3 regions of the uncultured Acetobacterium sp. genome follow, and region 1 is predicted to be linked to each of the others. Evidence: riboswitches for the same ligand, from Rfam matches in the RefSeq annotation. Region 1 holds a riboswitch; each other region holds the start of a gene.
The links. Region 1 has a riboswitch for cyclic di-GMP ahead of QZ998_RS10405 (PepSY domain-containing protein). Riboswitches for the same ligand answer to the same signal wherever they lie in the genome.

Region 1 (6,194 bases):
TGGTCGGAATCCCGGCGATGGTTTCCTCCCGATCGACCGGTGACAGGTTATCCTGGCGGTAGAACGGCGCATAGATATTGGCGACCGTTTCAAAGGCCGTCGCCTGGCGGTCATAAGCCAGTTTGGCGTTGGCCATCATGCCGGCGTCATCAATGGTGCTGATGCTGGGATTGGTTTGATCGGCTGGCGCGTAGGTGGTGGGATAGAGATAAAAGACATCGACCGCCTTGTCGGTGCTGCTGGGGATATTGAGCCAATGCTCAGCTTTTGAGTAATCGGTGACATCTTTCGGGGCCCCACATCCCGACAGAACCAGACCCAGACCGACAACCACCACCAACAAAGCGATGTTTTTTCTTTTCATTTCTCATTTCTCCTTTAACCCCTTTCAGGTTGCTGATTTTATTATACCCGATCAGCCGGGTTAAATCACAGCTTTTTTAACCTGATGGCGGTTAGAACGCCACCCCAAAAATCGCCCCGGAAACAAAGGGGATCAGCCAGATCAACCAGACGATCAGACTCAATTTATGAAAGCTGGCCCGGGCTTTCTGATCATTCCTGACCAGAACCACCGTGGCCCAAACCGCATGAAAGAGCATCAGCAGAATCGCCAGCAGGCCGGTCAGGCCATGAAAGCTCAACAGCGTGACGCCGCCTGCCAGTTCGCCCATCAGCATGGTGCCGGTGGTATCACACGCCAAACCAAGATAAAACACGACCAGATGCCACACCTTTAGCTGGCCCTGAAGCTTCTCAGCCCAGACCCCGATTGAATAGAACACCAGCGCCAGGGTAATGGCGGTGCTTGCATAAATTAACATTATAAATCCTCCTGATTTTTAGACTTTGATAAAATAAACCGACCCAGTATCTGAACATTGTTCATTTGACAATAAAAATAAAATCACATCGACGTGACATGATTTATTTTAGCAGCTCTTTCAGAAACAACTCAAACGATTGATACCGAAAAAGTGGTTGCTTGAACATTCAGCTCGGGGTGTCTATATTATCCCGTCAATTTTTGATTTCATAAGTCACCTCTTTTTCTTTGTAATGGTTTCGGTATTTCGGCAATCACCAGTGGGACAGCTGGTTAATGAAACGGTCTACCAGCCGGGGATCAAACTGGCTGCCGGCCTGCTCCCGCAATTCCCGGATGGCCTCTTCATGGGAGCGGGCGGGCTGGTAAACCTGATCATGGGTCATCACGTCATAGGCATCGACGACGGCCAGAATCCGACTGTTAAGCGGGATCTTTTCACCGCTGAGGCCGGCCGGATAGCCGCTGCCGTCCCATTTCTCATGATGATGGAGGATTTCCTCCGTCACCACATGGAGTTCCGGCACATTGGTGGCGATCCGATAGCCGATTTCCGAATGGGTTTGCATGATCTGCCATTCTTCCTCCGTCAGGCGGCCGGGCTTGCCGAGAATGTGATCGGGAATCCCCACCTTGCCGATATCATGGAGCATGGTCAGCAGGATCAGGCGGTTCTTGGCTTCGACGTTGAGAGCCAACAGCTCGGCCAGCTTCATGACGTGATCGGACAAGCGCATGGTATGAGCCTTGGTTTCGGCCTTTTTTTCATCGAGGGCTGCCAGCAGGGCGTTAATGGTGGTGCCCCGCATGCTTTTGCTTTCTAACAGCTTGATCTGATACATCATTTCCTCGGCTTTTTTGAGGACTGCCCCGGGTTCATCATCACGGCTCTTTTTAAGCGCCATCCCAAAGGAAACGCTGGCTTCAATGGTGCCGTTAATGCAAATGTCCTTTAGCTGTTCCTTGATCCCTTTGACCAGCCTTTCGGCATCCTTGAGATCCGACCCCGGCATCACAATCATGAATTCATCGCCGCCCCAGCGGATCACCTGATTGCGGGCACCAGCCACAAGCTTGAGGGTTTTGGCAATCGACTGGAGCAGCAGATCCCCGATGGTATGGCCAAAAACATCGTTGGTCATCTTCAGGCCGTTGATGTCGCCCATCACAAAGGCCATCGGATGGATCAGCTTGATCGCCTTCTGACTAAAATACTGCTCATAAAAGCGCCGATTGTAAAGGCCGGTCAGGGCATCGTGGTAGCTTAAGTATTCAATTCGGCGTTTCTTTTCCCGGGATAAGGTAATATCCCGAAAGACCATCACCACGCCGTCGATGCTGCCGTTTTTGGCACGGATCGGGGCGAGGCTGGTTTCGATCGGAATCATCAGGCCATCCTTGTTAAACAGCACCGTGGGCGCCGTGATTTGCTGGCCCTGGCCGTCCTCAAGAACCTGAGCCACCAGCCCGGTCAGGGGCTCCCGGGTATATTCATGACAGATCGGGAAAATCACCTCAAAGGGTTTGCCCAGTACATCCAAAAGCTGCCAGCCGCTGGCCAGCTCGGCCGCCGGATTGAGGTAGCTGATGTTAGCCGCGGCATCGGTGGCAATCACCCCATCTTGGATGGCATCCATGACGGTTTTCTGGAGCTCCTTTTGCCGATAAAGGGCGGCGGCATTTTGTTCCCGTTCGGTGGCATCGGTGATGACCGAAAAAAGATACTGCTGGTCGTCAATCTCCAGGAGGCTGGCGTGGACATCGACCATCCGGATGGCGCCGCTTTTCAGCCGGTGGGGAAACAGCAAGGACGACTGCCGCTGATCATCAACCGCCGCCTCAGACAGGGTGCTGAGCTGGTCAATGGTCATGGTCTTGAGCTCCTCCAGGGAATAGCCATAAAAGGCCAGAGCCGCCGGGTTGGCATCGACAATGCGCCCCGACTCCGGTTCGAGCAACAGCATGGTGGCGGTGTGGGTCTGAAACATCTGGTCAAAGCGGGTCGTGGCCAGCTGGTTTTTAGCCATCCAGTCCTTAAGCACTTTGGTGTTCAACTCGGTCACCACGATAAAGTCCTGCCCGTCATTTTCAACCGGAGTCATCCGACACATCCGCTCCCTGATTTCGCCATTCCAGCAGGCCGTGCCCTTAAAAAGAATGGTTTCCCCACTTTCCCGGCAATAGTCGGCGTTTTTTTCGTAGACCTGATAATAGGCTTCCCCGAGCACCGTTTTTAAATGCTGATTGCGAATCGCTTTCTGGCCGAAACCGGTCATTTTTTCGTGCTCCCAGTTGTTATAACAATAGACCCAGCCGCCCGCGGTTTTAACCAGCAGCGCCATCGCCTCGGAATTACACTCCACCATCATCTCCTGATAATCCGCTTCGCCCAGCCGTCTCCGCCAGGCTTTCTTGACTTTCGGGGCCATGGTCGCTTGCTGGCTTTCGGTGTTTTTCTTCTTGGCAATCCGTTTCCACAAAAAGTTCCGGTCATTCTGTTTCATATTTTTTCCTCTTTCTCCAACCGCTTTTGGATTCCGATGATTCTGATATGACACTATATACCCCGGTTTGCCGGTTTCTATCGTTTGGGGTCGGCACGGGTTCCTCATAATTAATATTTAGTTTGACAAAAACAGAAAATTGTAATATTATGATGATAATTAAATATTTGGCAAACTTATCGAAAGGTAGGGACGCAAAGCTAGAGGGTCTAAGTAATTTTTATATGACAGCCAGTTGCAAATCATAGCACCCGTTTATGGTGTTTTTGTGCAACGTGTCATGACGTTGTTTTTTTATTGCCAAATATTAATGCTGGATTAGGTTTTAAATAGGTCATTGCGAAAGTGCCCTGGGCTTTACATCGAGCTTCGCAAGCGCCTGTCATTTTAAAAAATAAAAGGAGATCAACACGATGAAAAAACGATTAGTCACGTTTGTTTTAAGCGGCTTGTTAGCATTTAGCACCACCGGGATGGTGTTTGCTGAAACGGAAGCTGTGGCGAACCCGGTTACGCCAGATCCACCGCTTGTTGCGGAAGAGCCCCAATCTGGCGTCCTCACCATTGGCGCAGCCATCGAAATTGCTTTAGAAGCGGTGCCCCAAGGCTCGGTAGTTTCCATTAAACTTGGCAAACAGCATGCTGTAAAAGTGTACCAGATTCAGGTTAAGTACGGCGCAGTGATGCATATGGTAAAAATTGATGCGATAACCGGTGCCGTGTTAAAACTCGAATCGGAAAACGAACCTGAGACAGCTGATCCAGTAACAGATCCGGCAACTGATCCAGTAACCGATCCAGTAACTGATCCAGCTACCGACCCAATAACCGACCCAATAACCGATCCAGTAACTGATCCAGTAACCGATCCAGTAACCGATCCGACAACCGCAAAACCCGCAGTGGTTCTGCCAGCCGTTTCATTTGAAAACGCCGTACAGATTGCCCTGGATTCGGTAAGTAACGGCGCATTTGTTTCGATCCGATTGGGGGCAGACAACGATGTGATGGTTTACAAGGTTATTATTCAAACCGGTAAAAAAGCGAATCCGATAAAAATTGATGCGACCACCGGCGACATTTTAAAAGCAGCCAATGACAAGCATGCTAAAAAGCCGGTCATTGAAAAAACAAAAGATAAAGCCATTGACCAAAGCAATCAAGCACCTGCAAAACCTAAAGGAAACAGCAAAAAATAAGACCGGATGACTTGATTTAGAACCACGCCGCCGTTCTTGATGATCAGCAACAACAGGTAGGCCGGCCAGTACCCCCGTGGCTACTGGCCGATCGCCTGTTTTTTTGTCCCCTATTTTAATTTGCAGCGGCTTGGCGACTTCCAAAAAGGTCAAGATTCGGTACACCGTCGCCGCTCCCTTGTGGCCTCGACAGGTTCTGTCAGGCACGGGTTCCTTCTGTTAAGACATGACACCGCTAGCAAAAGACCAACATACTTAATAAGAGCTTGACTGGTTTGTTAATTCCATGCTAAAATTTTTTCATAATAACTTAGGGGAAATAACAAACGCATCGTAAATACCATCGATAAAATAACAATCGTTTAAAAAATATATCGATTAAGGAGAAAAACATGCCAAGATTATTAGATGCTAACACAATTGGAGAGATTCATAAGTATATCAGAGACATTCTCGAAAATATTGGGATCGCTTTTGGTACTGAAAAGGCGTTAGACCTATTTAAAAAGCACGGTGCAAAAGTAGAGGGAGACCGCGTTTTTATTTCTAACGAACTCTTGGAAAAAGCGCTGAGTAGCTTGCCAAAATATGATTATACTGATCTTACCCCACAGCGAATTACTGCAACCAGCCCTTTTGGTAACGTCCCGATAATTTATAATAACGAGTCAAAAAATTACCAAAAAGGAACGATTGACGATGTTATCAAAATGTATCAATTGACCCAAACTTCAGATTTGTACGAGTGTGCTAATCCCAGTGTGGTCGAACCAGAAGGAAATGATACGGAGGATCAATATATTGGACAAATTGCCATGCTCCTTAAATACAGTGATAAATGGATTTCCAATGGAATGAGGGCGACCGCTGGTAACTCAAAAAATGGCGATATCTATCAAAGCATGAGAGGTGCCTTCCAATTGGTCAAGAAATTCCATGATAAATGGGATGAGCCGATAATGGGACAAGGACTTTGCCCCATGTCCCCATTAGCTTATGATTATGAATGCTTAGAAAATTTAGATGCAACAATTGACGAAAAACAGAATATCGTCATCTGCCCCTGTACCTTAACAAACTTAACTGGACCACCTAGTTTGCTTGGCCTTGCCATTCATGACCTTGCCCTTTCTTTTGCCGGAATTGTGTATGCCCAGCTTCTCTCTCCCGGCATTGATGTGACGCTCTGTCCATGTTCCGCCTCAACCGATATGAGAAGTGTCCAGCCAGCCTACGGAACAGCTGAAACCGTTTACATCTCGACGATTTTTTATGAGTTTTGCAAAGAATTAAAGATCGGCTGTACAATGGTTGGCAGTTTAGCGGATTCGGCCAAGGTCGATTATCAGGCCGGTGTTGAAAGTTTACTGACCACCATACTCCCTTACTATATTACCGATATTGATACCGTTTGGTGTTATCCCGGTCATATGTCGGCATGGTATTGTGGTAGCTTTGAAAAGTTAATTCTAGATGAAGAAATGATGCGAAATGTTAATCGCTCCTTGCAAGGCGTTAACTTAAAGGTCGACTCAAAATATATGCAAAACCTGAAAACTGCACAAGAAAAAAATACCTTCTTGAGCGGTCGAACGCCTAAGAATTATCGAGATGAACATTACTTAAGTGAAATTTTTAGTAAGTATGGCGTTTCTGATGATATGA
Region 2 (6,194 bases), on a different contig from region 1:
TTTGATAGGTTGTATCTTTGGCGCGAATCACCAGTGGGGTATCTCCTGCGAAGAGAATCTTTTCCTTTTTACAATACAAACAAATTGAATCGTTGCTGTGACCCGGGGTATGGATCACCTCAAATTCTTGATCACCAATTTTCAAGCGTTCACCACCTTTCAAAATAACATCGACATGTTCAAGCGTCGATGACGCGGCAAAAGTTTTGGGGTTGTAACGTTTTTTTATTGTTGGAAGAAGGGTTGCATGGTCGTAATGACTGTGTGTTAGAATTACTTTTTGGACACGTTTTTTTCCGACACCGGTGGAAGCCTGATCAATTTTATCTAAAATAGCCGGATCTCGTCCAACATCTATCAGGGTATTGATATCACTTAATTTATTCCAGTCTCCAGTAACTAAATAAACATTCGATGTATAAATCTTTCTGCCCGCTGATAAATTGATAATTTTCATGATCTTGTTCCTTTTTAGACTTTTTTATATAATTGGGCATTTGAGACAACCGGCTCAAACAAATCTTTTAACTCAACCGGGAGTTTTTGGGTTTGTTCCATTGCCAGATATCCACCATCGATGAGCGAATCGTGAAACATCCGGATTACATTAATGCGTTCCTGCTCATTAAAATGAAGCAAGACATTTTTACACAAGATCAGCCCAAAATCTTTTCCAATGCTTTTAAACGTCAGAAGATCATGTTTCTGAAAACTGACTGCGGCTTTTATCTCGTCAATCAAACAATAACATTCCTTGTTATCCACCTTAATAAAATATTTTTCAAATATATCTTTTGGGATCCGTTGCACCTGCTCGCGGGGATATTCGGCTTCATAAATTATCTTATCGAAAAGGTCACTGCCATCGATATCTGTTGCTTGTATTTTGACATTTCGAAAATACATATGACCAATCCGATCCCGCAGCAGCATCGCCAGCGTATAGGGTTCCGGCCCCATGGCGCAGCCGGCATCCCAGATCTTGATCTTCTGTTTTAGTCGTAGTTCCGGGATGGCATGGTCGCAAATCATCTCAAGGGTTTGTAAATCTCTAAAAAAATAAGTAAAAGCCATTGTGTCTCCTTTATCATGTATATAATTAAATCCAATGATATTAAAATAAGCAATGCTAGCTTTACCTGAAATGCATATGGTTTCAGAATTTTTAGCTGCATTGCTCATCTTTATACCACTATTTTCATGATTCAAACATTGAATTAATGTTTATCATAAACTTTCTTCGTTGCCAGATTTTGCTATAGTATTTGTAATTATAAGCCACCCTATTTTAGCTTACAAGCAAAACCTTTTAGCTTTGTTACAGATTACCCCTTCTGTAACATTGGCATTCTTATCAGCATATCTAGCCTCTACTATTTTTTTATATCACCGCTTGCCCAGAGAAAATAAATCAATTCATTCTGACTAATCTTTTGATCCCCATTGATCAGCCTCTGGCGCTGAACAACTCCGCTATTCCGGCTTGGTCATCCCATAAATATCGTAAATTTCCTGGGTATATTCACCATCTTCATGATAAACAATCAAGGGTGTGTCAGTTTTTAACCCTGGTTTACCACTTTTTCGTCCTTCAATTAAAACCAGATTGGCTTCTTTTTTTAAGGATGGGTAAACAAATTGCAAGTGCTTGACCTCAATTTTATAAGATCGCATCAGTGAAATAATATCGCCCAACCGCTCCGGCCGATGAACCAAAAACAGACGGCCGCGATCCTTTAGCATCCGCTTGCTGAAAATAAGAATATCTTCAATGCTGCATAAAATTTCGTGGCGGGAAATAGTTTTTGTTTCACAATTGTTCTTAAGTCCCGCCTGAGCCCGCATATAAGGGGGATTACTGACTACCACATCGTAAGCGTTTGGAAGAATCTCACTACCAGGCGCTTTAATATCCCCGGCGATGATCCTAATTTCGTTTGACAAGCCATTAAGGGCCATGCTCCGTCTAGCCATTTCGACCAGCGGTTCCTGGATCTCTAACCCAGTGATCGAGGCTGCCTTTGTTTTGCCATAAAGCAATAATGGAATAATTCCCGTTCCGGTTCCCAGATCAATAACGTGGGGAGCCCCTTTTGTTCGCCGGGAGACAAACCAGGACAGCAAAACTGCATCCATGCCAAAACAGAAATAATCCGGATTCTGGATGATCTTCAGATTATTAAGGCCTAAGTCTTCAATTCTTTCCCCTTTTTTTAAAAAGTTATCCACATTTAGCTCCTTTAATTCACTTAATTTTTTAATTTTAACCGATAATCAACAAGTTTATCCACATATTGGTCAATTCTATCCACCATTTGTGGATAAGTTTTGTTGATTTCTTGCTTTTCCCCAAAAACTTGCCTAAGCACGGGCTTTTCTGTTCAGCCTTTTTATAGCGCACCTGTTAATTGTTTTTTTATAACTTATCCACATATGCACAGATAAAAGTTGATAATTTAAATTCCTAGATTTAATTCCCCAAAATAGACGGTTTTGAATTTCTCATTTGAAAAAAATTATATGCGAAGCTGTTGATAAGTGTTTTTCAATCCTGACAGCATTTTTCTCCCTAGCTTTATGGTTTCGCCTCCATTTTATCAGAAAAAAACCGCCACAAGCGAGAATTATTCTTAGCATGCGCACACTTTTGACCCACAAATCAACCTTGGAGATAAGTCGTTCATAACAACCTTGGACTTGACTGAATAACAAATATGTATTATTATGAGATTAACTATATATTCGGCAAACTTACCAAAAGGTAAGGACGCAAAGCTAGAGGGTCTAAGTATTTATTTATATGACAGCCAGTTGCAACTTTAAGCGCATCTATATGTGTATTTAATGCAACGTGTTTAATCGTTGTTTTTTTTTATTTTTTTACTCCACAGCCATTAACATAAAACCGCTTTTTAAAAGCATTTTTAAGCAGCGCTCATTACTTAAACACGACTGAGCAGGAATAACTGTCTTTTTTTCGTTTTTCTCTTTAATATAAACACATTCTTTGCTATAATGTGTAGTTGTAGAGGACTATTTTAAATTTATTGTATGAATTCGCCACCTCTAAAAGCTTCTTTATCATCGACGATTATGATGATAAAGTCAATGACCAAAAATATTGCAACGAAATTATTTGCGAAAGCGATGGATATATATGAATAGTAGTAAAATCCAGCCGAGTAAATTGGATCTTATTCTCGAAAAAAAACAGCATCTGGATGCCACCATCCAGGAATGCGAAATACGAATTGATGCTAAGCTTGCTTCACTCACTGAAGAAGGCTTTATTTCGCGAGAAATGAATCCTAATGTTGTTGAAGTGGCCATCTCTGATGATCCCTTCCAACCCGGCACAGATTTTCTTTCCGGGGTAGATATCTCGGATGACGATGCTCTCGATCAGGCCGTCCTCAATTCCCGTCCTTTCGAAACCCGATCAAATCAGTTGGCTTTTAATGGTGATCTGCTTACCAGTCAACCATTGCCACTCAGTGACCGGGCAGGTTTTTCCATACCGATCGGCGAAACCGAAGAAGATGAGGAGGAACTACCCACCCTATCAAAAATTCTGGGACGAACCACCCCTTACGCATATGAAGCGGAGCGAACCGCAGCTATCCCTAAAGCACCAACTGAATCCGAGCTCGCCAATCCTGTTGGCACCGATGATGTTTTTGACAATTCCAGATTTGCCGAAACAAAGTCGACGCCGCCACTGTCTGAGGTTAGCCCGGAAATAATAAAACCCGATCCGCCCCCAGAAATGGCAACAACACCAGAACGCCAACCGGAAAAAACAACGCTGACAACAGAAACGCCAATTAATCAAGAACCGCTACCGCCGAAAAAGGCAAAGCCCCAAAAAGCAAAGCCAGAAAAACGTAAAGATAGGGCAATCAAGCAAAAACAAGCTCAACCAACTAAAAAAACGAACCTTCAATTCCTTAAAAAGCCCAGCTTAACCAATATGGTTCCGCCGCTTGTTTTTTTCTTTATGGGATTAATGATTTTTGGAGCTTTCCTGATTTTTACTGCCTCAGAATTTAATTTTATTGATTACTCGGTGGTGTTTATTTTATTCACCTGCCTGATCTTTACCATTGCGATGCCCTATGGCGCCAGTATCTTTTTTATGATTCTACTCTTGTGCAGTTATGTGATTTTGTCGCTGATTTCGGTTTTCTACCTTGATGTTCCCTTTAAATTTTATCAGATCGGTTGGCTACTGGTGATTCCGATGATTTTATGGAGTTCGGCATTATTGATTAGAAAGGTTCGCGAACTGTTCCATTTCAAAAAAAATCTGGAACAGCAAATTGCATCCTATGATAATCTCGAAGAAAGTCCGGGACTGACGATCGAAAAAGCCTACTATAAGGATCTCAAATATGCCATGGATCGCGCTTCCCGCGGCGAAACCATTCTGACTCTGGAAATGATTACGATCAATCATCTGGATGAGCTAAAAACCATCAACGGTTCCCGGCTCTGGGACGAGATCCTCTATAAAACCTTAAAAATTATCAAGAGCCACTGCTACAGTAACCACCTGATTTATATTCTCGATGGCAGCATCTTCAGTATTCTGATGGAAAACACTTCTGTAAAAAATCAATTGCTGATCAATCAGGAGATTACCGATGCCTTCAATGCTCTAATTCTCGAGTATGACGCTGTTGAAGCCGATGTGTCACTTAGCCTTGCCGCCATTCCCTACTCCCGCGATATCACCAATCCCTTTGATTATCGGGCGCTGGTCTTAAGGCATCTAAAAAAATAAAGCAGCAACCATGTGATCGGTTGCTGCTTTTTTTACTTTAAGATACTTTTCTGACAAAAGAAGGATGTGCCACGCACATCCTTCTTTTGTCTTTGATTCATTTAATAAATAATATAAGCTTCCAAGTTCTGTCGTCCAAATTGAATGCAGGCATCATAGGAATCCATATAAATATCAACGATTCCCTCCGTAACTGCACCGCCGCGATCTTCAACCGTATAGGTGGTGCCCATCGCCGGAATATAAATCTTGGTTCCAAAGGGCAAACCTTTCCAGGCTGCTACGGTATGATTCGCTTTAGGCATCACACCCGATGCGGTGGCATTCCCGGTTGCCGTATAAGCGGTACATTGGATCGTCATTTTGACAGCACCTTCGGGAATGGTAGTGGTGGCGGTTGTCTGAGTTGGAGCAGTAGCTGGTGTTACGACCACCGGAGCCTGGGCTGCAGCCGGGCTTTCAACCACAGGTGCTTGCGGTTCTGCCGGGGTTTCGACAACTGGCGCTTCCGTGACGGGAGCCGGGGCTACAATCGCTGCTTTCGTGCCAACTTCAACAATTTCTGGTATCGGCGCTGTTACAATTTCATCGAAAATAATTTCCCGCTTGACTTCCACCCCGTTTTCATAAAGCACCCGTTCAACTTGGCTGGATTCGCCGTCAACGCCAACCTGGATAAGCTTGGTTTTGCCGGTTTCCATTTCCGGGTTGTCTTTATTCTGGGTGGTATAGGTGACAACCTGCCGGCTTGGCAGTTCATCAACTTGTACCCGAATGACCTCAACTTCTTTGACATCTTTTAATGATGTAGACTTGCCTGGTTCAACCCGGTCAAGATCATTTAGTTTTAGATCATACTCATTGAGTAAATCACCAACTGTTTCGGCTTCGGTCTGATAAATAATCGTTTTTCCATCAACAGACAGTTGACCGCTAGCCTTGCTTTTCACTTCAACATGATTAACCGTAAACAACACCGAGTTGGTATCGACATTGACGGAATATTGATCTCCTAGTTCAATGCCATTACCTTCTAGCACCGCACCGACACTCTGGAACATGCCACCACTGAGCATTCTTTCGGTATCATCAACGGTGACCTTGATCTCCTTGGCAAAAACAAAGGAACTGGCGGTTCCTACCACACAGGTGATGATCACGCTGGCCATACCTATTTTAAGGATCGATTTTTTTCTTCTATTCGGGCTGCTATTCTCTTTTTCTATCATAAAACCTCCATTTTCATTTCAATCTTTCCAATCGAAAGTCTGTTTCGTTACAATTTCTTTACAAATCGATTGTACTTCATTTCCCGATAATTGTCAAGATTAGAATTTACTAATTGACTTTTCTTAATGTTTCATTTAAAATATAGATAATTAGATAAAAACAAACCGTTGATGCGGAGATA
Region 3 (6,194 bases), on a different contig from region 1:
TGCTGTTAAAACCAACAGTCATTCCATAGGCTTGAGTTTTCTTTACTTGATCATCAATGAATTTACAATTTAGGAATTTTACATTCTTGATGTAGCCGCTAGCGTCCCAAGCATCAATTCTGACGCCATCATTGGATCCTGGACTGCTTTGACTGTTGTTCGAAATCGTCATGTTCTCAAAGATAATATTTTCGACCCCTTGTGCCTGACCTGATGTTACCAGTGAGATTCCCCGATACTTATTTTTTGAGACGGTCATATTTTTGAAAGAAGCGTTATTAACATCACTCTCAATTTCAATCCCGTAAAGATTATTAATGACGGTGTTATCACTAAAGGTTAGATCTTTTGCTTTGACAAGGCGAATTCCCATACTGGCATTGTCTGTCATGGTGCTACCAGTAACCGTAACCCGTTGGATGATTCCTGTGATACCCATTAAATCTAAGCCCGAACCCTTGTTACCATAACATTGGGTATTGATAATCTGGATGTCTTCAGCTATCTGATTTGGGTCTGGTTCAATGTCAATGCCGGCTTCTGGTAAGGTACCATTTGTGTTTCTAAAAATACTATTACTGACGACTACCCGTTTCGCATCGGTAATTGATAAACCCTGACGTCGATTGTTCTCACTAATGACATTATCAATCGTAATATCGGTTACTGCTGGGGAATCTCCAAGAAAAATACCATCACCCCAACAATCGCTGATTGTCATATTGCTAATTGAGATATTACTTGACCCATTAATGACATGGACTCCCATTCCCCATTCTCCTGTGGTTCCCTGGTGTTCATATCGTTCGCCAACAATCTTTCCGCCGGTGATGCTGACATTGCTTACACCAATCATCCGAACCACGGCATTGTATCCATTTGAAGAGGGGAGAGCTTTTAAAATAGCATTTTGGCTTAAGGTAATACTTTGATTCGATTTTGGTTTTAATGTCTGATCAACATTTATCAAATATGTGCCATCCGGAATATAGACCGCACTGCTTTCATCAAGCGCTTTTTGAATTGCTGCTGTGTCGTTTGTTACGCCATCCCCTTTAGCGCCATAATCTTTAACTGATTTTTGCTGAGGTTCTGGGGTTGGCTCGGTCACCACTGGTACCGGCTCAGTCACCACTGGAGTAGGTTCGGTGACCACTGGTTCCGGTTCTGGAACGACTGGTGCTGGCTCGGTCACAACTGGTGCCGGTTCTGTCACCACTGGTGCCGGTTCTGTTACGACTGGTGCCGGTTCTGTTACGACTGGTGCTGGTTCTGTTACGGCAACTGGTCTTTTGGGATTTTTCGCTTTTGCTGTGCCTGAATTTCCTGGTGCTGCATATACTGGCATTGAACTTAGTAATAACATCAATGTAACTAATAAAACGGATATCTTTTTCATGGTGGTGCTCCTTTCGGTAGCCGGCTACCTTTCTTTGCAGTTAAGGCCCTTAGCTTTGCGTCCCAACTTTTCAGTTGGTTTGCCCTTATCGATGGATCGATACAATCATTAAATAAAAAACTCTTCTTTCGGTAGCTGGCTGCCATTTTAGAGGCCCTCTAGCTTTGCGTCCCTATCTTTCGATAGGTTTGCCTTTATCGTTGAAGAGTTGCTTCAACAGTTTTAACTTTTACCATTTATGTACTTGCTTGCCGACTCCCTCCTTTTTGACTGAGCGTCTTCCTAACAACTCTTTAAATTTCTACTATATCTTGACCGAAAAAATCTATTCGACTTTCATTTAAATAATTTCTGACTACAAAAAACTTCCCCTTCGGTAACTGGCTGCCATTTTACAGGCCCTTTAGTTTTGCGTCCCGGTTTTTCAACCGGTTTGCCTTTATCGTCGGAAAGTAATTCCACGATTTATTTAGTTGATTACAGCTTTGCTACCCTTTTAATGTCATTTTGTTTAGAACGATATGCAATATTGGAATATTAGCATATTGCATTGCTGTGGTTAGGCTCAATATATCACACTTTAATGATCCAGTCAATACAATTATGACTAATTCTAATTTATACAGTCAAATTTAAGTAAATTGACTGTTTCGTAATTGAACCAGTAATGTTAGTGCATTCCTTCTGCTTGGCTTAGTTATTGCTCAGTACTTCTTACCTTTAAGATCGACTGAAGCAGCAAAATATTTAGCAGGATTTTTAAAAATCCGCATCATAAAATTTTCTAAGCACGTTTTTATATCATTCTTAATAGAGCATCATCACAAATTGCCACATTCAGTTTTTTATTTAAAGATTTTAATTGCTCTGTCGATTAATTGACTTTTCGCTACCTGTATTATATAAGAGAAATCATTATTTTTTCTAAAGATCAAAAAGAATAACAGATTGGGAACGACGCCGCAGATCAAGACTCTAATCATAAAACTGATAATTCCGGTGTCGACAACATATTGACAGATAAACCAGGTGATCATCCCTGCTCCGATTGTTATGACTGCATACTTAAGGTATTGTTTAAAATACTCAGCCGAACTGGATTCAAACCCATACTTGTACAAAACAAATGGCTCCACCCAAAAGCTGGTAGTGATGGTGCTGACCATTGTTCCCAAAAAAATCCCCGCCACGCCAACATAATTTGCAAGTATCACCGATGCCACAATGTTAATAATCGATTCGGCCAGCGGTTTATAGCGATCATACCAATATAAGCCATGGGCATCTTTAAAGACTCTGACGCTTGTTCTCATCCCCATCATGTAGAAATTGACAATCAAAATTGCCACGATTTCCATATCAAACAGGTATTCTCCCCCCAACCAGAGGTAAATAAATGGATTCACCAGATTCCAAAGTGCAATCGCTGAAAATCCGTAGATCCAGAAAGCGGCAAAATTTGTGCTGGAAAAGACACTGCGATTCTTTTCTGCCGATTGGGTTATCCCAAGATTACCGATGCTGGCCGTTAATGATTCAAATATTAATCCATAGATCATTGTCAGTGATGCAATAATCAGTAAATAGTTTGAGTAAATCCCGACTGCCACAATCCCAATTAGCATCGAGATCAGGATATTATCGGTACCCAAAACGACAACACCACCAATTCGATGGTAGATCAACGCCTGGACATTTTTTTTGATCTCAATCTTTTCTTTAGCTTCCAATGGTAGAATATTTTTTTCCTTCAAATAAGGAAACATCTTATCGGCTCTGAGCGAAACCAGAATGTTTTCAGATAGGGTCGCCACCAATTCGACAGATAAGAATAAAATGTAGTTTTGGGTTGTATATAAAATGATTATCTGAAAAATACTCATCGCGATAAAAATTGCATAGCGGTAGAGCGAAGCAATGTATTTTTTTTCATTGGCGATAATCAAAAAACGCTTATATGAAAAAAAATAGGATATCGCCGAATTAACGACAAAGATTATAAAAATAAGGTTGATGTAATCTACTTCTGGAATATCTTTGATAAAAAAATGCAAGAACGGGACGAGCATTATTCCCAATGCGATAATAATCAGGCCGATAAGTGTATAAGTTTTTTTAAATAATTTCATTAACGATTTTATTTTTTCAACATTGTTTTCGGCTATCGGTTTGTACATGCTGTAGACAATCGCTGTACCAATTCCCAATTCAGCCAATGATAAGATTGACAAAATATTGGTGAACAGGCCATTGATTCCTAAGTATTCCGCGCTTAATACTGTAACAAAGACGATTCGCGAAACAAATGTAACCAACAATGCCAACATTTGACCGATCAGTGCATATTTTATATTCTTGATTGAATTCGCTGTTCTTGACATAAGTCCACCATTTTCTGTGATTGTTTACTAATTGGATTGATTCGCAATTTAGCTGCTAGCCTTATTGATTGCATCTAGTGCATTAGAATTATCGCTACTTTTCAACGGAACATTTTACCTAAATAACCATTTGCAAGAAATAACCAAAACAAAATTATAAAACTCTTTTTCTTAAGTAAATGAACAACGATTATTAGCCTTTTTCCCGAGACAGCAGCATTTTTTAATGCAGTTTGAAATTCATTTAATGTAATAATCTCTTTCATCTTGATGTATTTTTCTTTTAAACGATCATTACTGGTAAAACGTTTTTCGATGGCGATGATATAATATCTCAAAATCATGCCATTGATTTTTTCGAGTTCATTACCCTTGTCCATTTCAAATTTTTGCGAGAATTCTCTGAGCCGTTTATCTAATATCTGAAAATTCCGGATATAATCAATAGCTGGCCGCCGTTTAAGTTGCGAAGCATTCAAATCATGATAATAATGATACCACGCTCCATCCAGAACACAGACTTTTTTTGATTTTTCCAGAACGTCTAAGACAAATTTAAAATCCTCCAATATCGACATTTCCTTTTCAAAGACAATCTGATTATCTTTGATGATGGTGGATTTGATGACCTTGTTACAGGATGATAAAAAGTAGTTTTGATCAGACAAATAAGAAAAATGTGCGTTTATATTTTTAACATTAAAACAGTAGTTCTTTTCAATGCTTTTAATATGTCTTTTCTGTAGCTTCTGATTTTTGTAATAGTCGAACTGCATTCCATAGATCACCATATCAATTGAGCGATCGGTAAATTGTTTCATCACCACAGCGTAAGTTTCTGGATCAATAGTATCATCTGCGTCGATAAAAGACAGATACTCCCCGGTCGCTAGTTGAATCCCGCGATTCCGGGCTGCACTCACCCGGGCATTTTCTTGATGAACGACCATTACTCTTTTATCTGCTCTGGCGTATTGATCGCAAATCATCGCTGATGAATCCGTTGAACCGTCATCAATCAGAATTAATTCAAGCTGCTGATAGGTTTGATTCAAAACACTGTTAATCGACATTTCCAACCGTTTTTCGGCATTGTAGACTGGCATAATCACACTTATTAATGCTTCTCTCATGGTCATCACCCTCAGTTTTTCCATTTAAACAACACCTTTGAGCATCACCGACGATTCATAAACATGCAACTCTGATTCACGAGACACAATATAAACCCAGATCAGCAGATAAAGCAAGTTACGATTAAACAAAATCTGATCACTTACCAAAACAAACATTAATATATACCACATCACTCGATAATTCGAACTGATTTTTCGGTACATCATCACAAAAAGATTTACCCACAATATTGATCCAAGCAGTCCAAATGAAAAAACCTGAAAGATGAAAGAATTTGCATAATTTCTACCATAAGTTTCGCCGTTCATATAAAGAAATTCTGCTAGTCGATTTATACCGACTCCAAAAATCCATTCCGGTAATGAAAAATATTGGAATAAGCTCAGTGTTCCTAATATTCTGATATTTTCCACTAAACTGGGCAGGCTTAATTTACTTAAATATTCACGAAATAGGTCTGGCAAATAGACGAACAAGGCAATCCCCATGATCGAAAAGACGATCATGTAGACCAGTATTTTTGCCTTTTTAATATTAATAATTACTGGAATAATCAGTAACAGAATAATACCGGTGGTACTGGTTGATAGAACCCCGCCTGCAAAGAGGACCATTGCCAGCCAATAATCTTTTTTTATTATTGCCATCGCATAGATTGGCGCAACATAAATACAATAATGCGCCGGCTCATAAAAAAACGATGTTGGCCGGCCATATTCAATCGACTCAAAACCTGATAATTCAATCGCCCTTAAAAATGGGATATTACCTCTAATAATCACGTCAAAAATATTATATGCAATAGCCTGATAAAGTAGAAAAGCAGTTGCTATCAGAGCCACTAAACCACAGGCTCGATAAAGCTTTTCCTTATCCAGATAGCCGGGACAGCACAAAACACTGGCCAATATCATAAAGACAAGCATTCCCCCAGAATTATTAATTGTGTTTGTAATATCTGGGTATTTCAATGCCCCAACAATTAAATTGAGAATAATCAGGATCAACATGGTGACCAGTATTTCAATGTTAATGCGAATCACCAGATTTCTTTTGATCACGCCGCTAGTAATAATTGCCATCAATATAAAATTACCAATATCAAATAGTGGTAAAAATTCGTAAAGAGATAAAATCGGAAACAAAGCGATAAGTATATATTTAAAATCACTGATTTTTTCAGTTTGCAACTTCATTATTTGTCCTCTCTTAATTGTATCACTTTTACATCAAGCTATTACAGTTGATATCGATTGATCCTGATCAATCATTCGCAT

Region 2: it holds a riboswitch for cyclic di-GMP, as region 1 does, so the genes downstream of both, QZ998_RS13430 (hypothetical protein) here and QZ998_RS10405 (PepSY domain-containing protein) in region 1, are expected to answer to the same signal.
Region 3: it holds a riboswitch for cyclic di-GMP, as region 1 does, so the genes downstream of both, QZ998_RS07285 (right-handed parallel beta-helix repeat-containing protein) here and QZ998_RS10405 (PepSY domain-containing protein) in region 1, are expected to answer to the same signal.

What each region holds. Positions count from the first base shown of each region.
Region 1 is NZ_CAKMJU010000068.1:773-6,966, reverse strand. It holds gene QZ998_RS10420 (DUF3089 domain-containing protein) at 1-364, opposite strand, end outside; gene QZ998_RS10415 (HsmA family protein) at 456-824, opposite strand; gene QZ998_RS10410 (HD domain-containing phosphohydrolase) at 1,081-3,330, opposite strand; cyclic di-GMP riboswitch class I at 3,490-3,573, shown strand; gene QZ998_RS10405 (PepSY domain-containing protein) at 3,744-4,529, shown strand; gene QZ998_RS10400 (trimethylamine methyltransferase family protein) at 4,922-6,194, shown strand, end outside.
Region 2 is NZ_CAKMJU010000103.1:21,185-27,378, reverse strand. It holds gene QZ998_RS13445 (MBL fold metallo-hydrolase) at 1-457, opposite strand, end outside; gene QZ998_RS13440 (CheR family methyltransferase) at 472-1,074, opposite strand; gene QZ998_RS13435 (tRNA1(Val) (adenine(37)-N6)-methyltransferase) at 1,474-2,229, opposite strand; cyclic di-GMP riboswitch class I at 2,735-2,819, shown strand; gene QZ998_RS13430 (hypothetical protein) at 3,158-4,783, shown strand; gene QZ998_RS13425 (3D domain-containing protein) at 4,885-6,012, opposite strand.
Region 3 is NZ_CAKMJU010000038.1:37,297-43,490, reverse strand. It holds gene QZ998_RS07285 (right-handed parallel beta-helix repeat-containing protein) at 1-1,399, opposite strand, end outside; cyclic di-GMP riboswitch class I at 1,412-1,493, opposite strand; cyclic di-GMP riboswitch class I at 1,527-1,602, opposite strand; cyclic di-GMP riboswitch class I at 1,772-1,847, opposite strand; gene QZ998_RS07280 (hypothetical protein) at 2,245-3,780, opposite strand; gene QZ998_RS07275 (glycosyltransferase) at 3,882-4,937, opposite strand; gene QZ998_RS07270 (hypothetical protein) at 4,938-6,113, opposite strand.